Regions from separate parts of the Enterobacter mori genome, predicted to be linked through region 1. Evidence: predicted binding sites of a transcription regulator. Region 1 holds the regulator's gene; the other holds the start of a gene.

The links. Region 1 encodes LexA, which represses DNA repair genes until DNA is damaged. Its sites were predicted from a motif close to TNCTGTATGTACATACAGNA; they were not measured.
Region 2: a site for LexA is predicted at 1,802-1,821, ahead of N2K86_RS07230 (DNA translocase FtsK 4TM domain-containing protein). Genes of this name have one in related genera too.

The regions. Positions count from the first base shown of each region.
Region 1 covers NZ_CP104285.1:293,259-296,678, reverse strand. The annotation lists gene dinF (MATE family efflux transporter DinF) at 1-1,069, opposite strand, end outside; gene lexA (transcriptional repressor LexA) at 1,132-1,740, opposite strand; gene N2K86_RS01415 (diacylglycerol kinase) at 1,849-2,217, opposite strand; gene plsB (glycerol-3-phosphate 1-O-acyltransferase PlsB) at 2,372-3,420, shown strand, end outside.
Region 2 covers NZ_CP104285.1:1,538,726-1,542,145, forward strand. The annotation lists gene trxB (thioredoxin-disulfide reductase) at 1-724, opposite strand, end outside; gene lrp (leucine-responsive transcriptional regulator Lrp) at 1,269-1,763, shown strand; gene N2K86_RS07230 (DNA translocase FtsK 4TM domain-containing protein) at 1,900-3,420, shown strand, end outside.

The DNA.
Region 1 (3,420 bases):
GCCAGACGACATAGTGACTCGCCAGTTCGCGCAGCGATGGGAGGGAGGTGAGTAAGGCAACGATTTGTTCACCCAGACAGGCGTAAATGAGTGCAAACGCCAGTGCCACCAGGCCTGACTGACGGCAAGCCGCCCGCCACACCTCGCGGAGCTGGCCGCTTTCGCGTGCGCCATACGCTTGCCCCGAATGGGCTTCAACGGCATAGGCAAAGCCATCCAGCGCATACGCGGTAAAGGTCAGCAGCGTCATCAGGACCGCATTAACCGCGACGATCTCCGGCCCAAGTCGCGCCCCAAAGACCGTCAGCGCGCCAAAGCAGAGCTGAAGCAGTAATGAGCGCAGCATAATGTCGCGGTTCAGCGCCAGCAGCTTGCGGATGTTGCCGCGCCACGCGGTTTTCAGCATGACAAGGGAGACGCCACGCATGGCCAGTACGCGCCAGACCATCCACAGGCCGATGAGAAACGTGCCGTATTCTGCGACTGCTGTTGCCAGCGCCGCGCCCTGTACGTTCATGTGCAGGCCCATCACCAGCCAGAGGTCGAGCACGATGTTCAAAAGGTTTCCCACTACCAGTAGGATGACCGGCGCACGAGCGTACTGCACGCCCAGCAGCCAGCCCAGCAGAACCAGGTTTGCCAGTGATGCGGGCGCGCTGAGCCAGCGGATTTCAAGGAAGCGACGCGCCTGCTCCAGTACCGCCTCGCTGCCACCCACAATATGCAGCGCCAGATCAATCAGCGGCGTGCGAAAGAGAACGATTAAGGCACCTGCCCCAAGTGCCAGAATGAGTGGTTGCACCAGCGCGCGCGCCAGTCGCAGCGGATCTTTCGCGCCATAGGCTTGTGCCGTAAGCCCCGTGGTACTCATGCGTAAAAAGAGCAGCAGCATAAAGAGAAAACTGGTCGCCGTTGCGCCAATCGCCACGCCGCCCAGATAAACGGGGGAATCCAGATGACCAATCACCGCAGTGTCCACCAGGCCAAGCAAGGGAACGGTGATATTGGAAAAAATCATCGGCAGTGCAAGACGCCACAATGCCTTATCAGAAGCTGTCAGCAGTGACATGAAAAATACCGGGAATGCAAAATGATCCAGGCTACGGAGACCCGTAGCCTGTCAGGAAGAGGTTACAGCCATTCACCGTTGCGGATAACACCAACGGCCAGACCTTCAATGGAGAAGTTCTGTTCGCGCAGATCCACCACAATCGGGGAGAATTCGTTATTTTCGGGCAGCAGCTGTACGGTGTTGCCCTGTTTTTTCAATCGCTTGACTGTCACTTCATCATCAATACGCGCGACCACAACCTGACCGTTACGTACATCCTGTGTTTTGTGAACGGCCAGCAGATCGCCGTCAAGAATGCCGATATCTTTCATGGACATCCCGCTGACGCGCAGCAGGAAATCCGCACTCGGCTTGAACATACCAGGATCGACCTGATAGTGACCTTCAATATGCTGCTGGGCCAACAGAGGTTCACCTGCGGCGACACGACCAATCAGCGGAATGCCTGTCTCTTCTTCCACCAGCAGACGAATGCCGCGAGACGCGCCAGACACAATTTCAATCACACCTTTGCGCGCCAGCGCTTTCAGGTGTTCCTCGGCCGCATTTGGAGAACGGAAGCCCAGACGCTGAGCGATTTCCGCACGCGTGGGTGGCATACCCGTCTGGCCGATATGATCCCGAATGAGATCAAACACCTCTTGCTGCCTGGTCGTTAACGCTTTCATTCCGCCCCCTGGGTGTATATACAGTTATGCTGTGAGTATATACAGTCAAAGGCGATTTTGGAACCAAAAACTGCACAAAAAACCAGGGACTTAATTATTCCTCGAGGCTCATCGGAAATGTGACCAAAGCAACGTGACCCAGGTGATAGCAGCCGTGATAATCGCCAGCAGCACAGCGGCAGATCCCATGTCTTTCGCGCGGCCAGAAAGTTCGTGGAAATCTGAACCGATACGGTCCACAACCGCCTCAATAGCGCTATTGAGAATTTCCACTATCATCACCAAAAGAACAGAGCCGATGAGAAGCACGCGAGTTATTGCATCAACATCAAGGAAGCAGGCGATGATAATCGCGACGATAGCGGCGACCCCCTCCTGGCGGAAAGCAGCTTCGTTAAGCCACGCGGCACGGAAACCTTTCCATGAATAGCCAGCAGCTTTGATGATTCGGGTTAACCCAGTGGTATTATTGGCCATTAAAAGAACCTTTTATTGGAAAAAGCGTCAGTAACTGTGAGCGCAGCGCGTTTTGCTGCAGCCTGAAGTATGACGGGTAACAACAGAAATTTTGCGCGCTTTCTGTTATCCTTGCGCCGCAATTGCATTATTAACCAGAGGCTTTACATCGTTTATGTCCGGCTGGCCACGAATTTACTACAAATTACTTAATTTACCATTAAGCGTCCTGGTAAAAAGTAAGTCTATCCCAGCAGAACCTGCGCTGGAATTAGGGCTCGATACGTCGCGCCCTATTATGTATGTTTTGCCTTATAACTCGAAGGCAGACCTGCTGACGCTTCGCGCCCAATGTCTGGCGCATGATTTACCTGACCCACTTGAACCGCTTGAAGTTGATGGCACTCTGCTGCCGCGCTACGTGTTTATCCACGGCGGGCCGCGCGTGTTTACCTATTACACGCCGAAAGAAGAGTCCATCAAGCTGTTCCATGACTATCTCGACCTGCACCGCAGCAATCCTGATCTGGATGTGCAGATGGTGCCGGTCTCAGTGATGTTTGGTCGCCGTCCGGGCCGCGAAAAAGGCGAAGAGAATCCGCCGCTGCGTATGCTCAACGGCATCCAGAAGTTCTTCGCGGTCTCCTGGCTGGGACGCGACAGCTTTGTGCGCTTCTCCCCTTCCGTTTCGCTGCGTCGTATGGCGGACGAGCACGGCACCGACAAGATCATCGCGCAAAAACTGGCACGCGTAGCGCGTATGCACTTCGCACGCCAGCGTCTGGCTGCCGTTGGGCCTCGTCTCCCGGCGCGTCAGGATCTTTTCAACAAGCTGCTGGCCTCCAAAGCGATTGCCCGCGCAGTTGAAGACGAAGCACGCAGCAAGAAGATTTCCCACGAGAAAGCACAGCAGAACGCCATTGCGCTGATGGAAGAGATCGCGGCGAACTTCTCCTACGAGATGATTCGCCTCTCTGACCGTATCCTGAGTTTCACCTGGAACCGTCTCTATCAGGGCATTAACGTCCACAACGCAGAGCGCGTACGCCAGCTGGCCCACGACGGTCATGAAATTGTTTATGTGCCCTGCCACCGCAGCCACATGGACTACCTGCTGCTCTCCTATGTGTTGTATCACCAGGGGCTGGTGCCACCGCACATTGCGGCGGGTATCAACCTGAACTTCTGGCCAGCAGGCCCGATCTTCCGCCGTCTGGGTGCGTT
Region 2 (3,420 bases), 1.2 Mb from region 1:
CAAACAGACCCGCCACTTCAAGCGTCTCGATGTTATCGGTGTTCTGGGTATCGCGCAGACGCAGACCGGCAACGCCCATTTGATCGCCCGTCACCTCTTCCAGGGTTCGGTGGGTGTGCAGCACGATGTTGCCGCTTGCCACTTTATCCATCAGGCGTTTGATCAGGATCTTCTCCGCGCGGAAGGTGTCGCGACGGTGGATCAGGTGCACTTCAGAGGCGATGTTTGCCAGGTAGAGCGCTTCTTCCACCGCGGTGTTACCGCCGCCGATCACTGCAACTTTCTGGTTGCGATAGAAGAAGCCGTCGCAGGTGGCGCAGGCAGAGACGCCGCGGCCCTTGAACGCTTCTTCAGACGGCAGACCAAGGTAACGGGCAGAGGCGCCGGTGGCGATGATCAGCGCGTCACAGGTGTATTCGCCGCTGTCGCCCGTCAGGCGGAACGGACGGTTCTGCAGATCGACCTTATTGATGTGGTCGAACAGAATTTCAGTTTCGAATTTAGCGGCATGCTCGTGCATACGTTCCATCAGCAGCGGCCCGGTCAGGTCGTTTGGATCCCCTGGCCAGTTTTCCACTTCGGTGGTGGTGGTCAGCTGACCGCCTTTTTCCATACCGGTGATGAGTACCGGGTGCAGGTTAGCGCGTGCAGCATAGACCGCTGCGGTATATCCCGCAGGTCCAGAACCAAGGATTAGCAGCTTACTGTGTTTGGCCGTGCCCATGAGATCCCCATTGTTGTTTGCAGACATTTGGCTGGATTGTAGGGAATTTGTTGTCGTAAAAAAAGAGCGCAGCAATTTTGATATCAATCTGTGTAATAGCCACGGACGATGAATGATGCGCTATAACATCACTATTTCTCCTGAAAACCGGTCGTTTATAAGGCAATAAAATGACGATTAATACCCTGCCGTAATGAATATCCGGCATGTTGTACTAAAAATCGATGTTTTGCTTTGACAATCCCCTGCGCTTTTGCGAAAACATTCAAGGAAGAAAAAAAACCGCGTTAACCGTGTGCCGCATAGGCATGCACGTAAATGCCATTTTTACCGTGTCAGTGAAATCTACGCATGGCGTGGACAGACGCCATACGTGATGTCGGTGACTGCCTTCGGGCAACGGTTTTCTTACCAACAGAACCCGAATCCGCATCGCGTCTAATACATAACCAGGCGATGTGATGACTAACGGGTACAGGCTCTGAACAGTGATGTGCACAGGGTCCAGGCAGGAGTAGGGAAGGAATACAGAGAGACAATAATAATGGTAGATAGCAAGAAGCGCCCTGGCAAAGATCTCGACCGTATCGATCGTAACATTCTTAATGAATTGCAAAAGGATGGGCGTATTTCCAACGTCGAGCTTTCAAAACGTGTGGGACTTTCCCCGACGCCGTGCCTTGAGCGTGTGCGCCGACTGGAAAGACAGGGTTTTATTCAGGGCTATACGGCTCTGCTGAACCCGCATTATCTGGATGCCTCACTTCTGGTATTTGTTGAGATTACTCTGAATCGTGGTGCGCCGGATGTGTTTGAACAATTCAACTCCGCTGTACAAAAACTTGAAGAAATTCAAGAGTGTCATCTGGTTTCCGGTGATTTCGACTACCTGTTGAAAACCCGTGTGCCTGATATGTCCGCCTACCGTAAGCTGCTGGGTGAAACCTTGCTGCGTCTGCCGGGCGTGAACGACACCCGTACGTATGTGGTGATGGAAGAGGTTAAACAGAGCAATCGTCTGGTTATTAAGACGCGCTAACACGGAACAGGTGCAAAATCAGCGTAGTTTGATTACACTCCTGTTAATCCATACAGCAACAGTGCCGGGGAGTCCCCGGCGCTGTTGTCCGTTTTAGCAAACAGGCAGGATATGCCTGATACCTGGAGAGCCTTTCTTGAGCCAGGAATACACTGAAGACAAAGAAGTCACACTATCGAAGCTAAGCAGCGGACGTCGTCTCCTCGAGGCTTTGCTGTTGCTTATTGCCCTTTTCGCCGTCTGGCTGATGGCAGCCTTACTCAGTTTCAATCCCTCCGATCCCAGCTGGTCGCAAACCGCATGGCATGAGCCTATCCATAATTTAGGCGGTGTACCGGGTGCCTGGCTTGCGGATACGCTGTTTTTCATTTTCGGTGTAATGGCCTATACCCTTCCCGTCATTATCATTGGCGGATGCTGGTTTGCCTGGCGTCATCGTCAGAATGATGATTACATCGACTACTTCGCGGTGTCGCTGCGCCTGATTGGCGCGCTGGCGCTGATCCTCACTTCATGCGGGCTGGCGGCTATAAATGCCGACGATATCTGGTACTTCGCTTCCGGTGGCGTCATCGGTAGCCTGCTGAGTTCCGCCCTGCAGCCGATGCTTCACAGCAGTGGCGGCACCCTGACGCTGCTTTGCATCTGGGCCGCAGGGTTGACCCTGTTTACTGGCTGGTCGTGGGTGAACATCGCCGAGAAGATCGGCAGCTTTATTCTCACTATCCTTACTTTCGCCAGTAACCGTACCCGTCGTGACGATACGTGGGTCGATGAAGACGAATATGAAGATGAGTACGAAGAGGAAGACGAGGCACCGGTACAGCGTCGTGAATCTCGTCGTGCCCGTATTCTTCGCGGCGCGCTCGCGCGTCGTCAGCGCGTCGCTGAAAAATTTGCCAATCCGCTTGGGCGTAAAACCGATGCGGCGCTCTTCTCCGGTAAACGCATGGATGAAGGCGAGCAGGTTGAGTACCGTGCGGCGGGTGCCGCCGTCGATCCTGATGATGTGCTCTTCTCCGGCAACCGTGCGATGCCTGGCGATTTTGACGAATACGATCCGCTGCTGAATGGTCATTCAGTTACAGAGCCGGTCGCAGCCGCCGCTGCCGCAACCACGGCAGCGCAGGCTTTTACTGCGCCAGCGGAAGCCGTAATGCCGTCTGCGCCCGTTCCTGCTCCGGAGTCGGTTATCCAGCAACCTCAGGTTGACTGGCAGACTGCGCCGGGTGTTCACACCCCGGAACCTGTTATTGCGCCGGAACCGGAGAGCTATGTTCCTGTGCAGCAGGAACAATGGCAGCAGCCTTATCAGCCGGAGCCTGTGTATGAACCACAGGGTTACCCGGAATATGAGCAGCCGGTCGCACAGCCCTATGTACCGGAACCGGTTGAACCTGCGCAGCCATACGTACAACCTGAGCCTGACGTGGCGGAAGAGGCGAAACCGTCTCGTCCACCAATGTACTACTTTGAAGAAGTGGAAGAGCGCCGCGCCCGTGAGCGGGAGCAGCTGGCTGCCTGGTATCAACCTGTGCCGGAGCCGGTGCAAGAGCCTGTCACAAAAGCGCCATCCGTTTCCGTACCGCCAGTAGATCCAACGCCTGTGGCAGAGAGCGTGAAGCAAGCCTCTGTCGCTGCCGCCGCTGCGGCACCG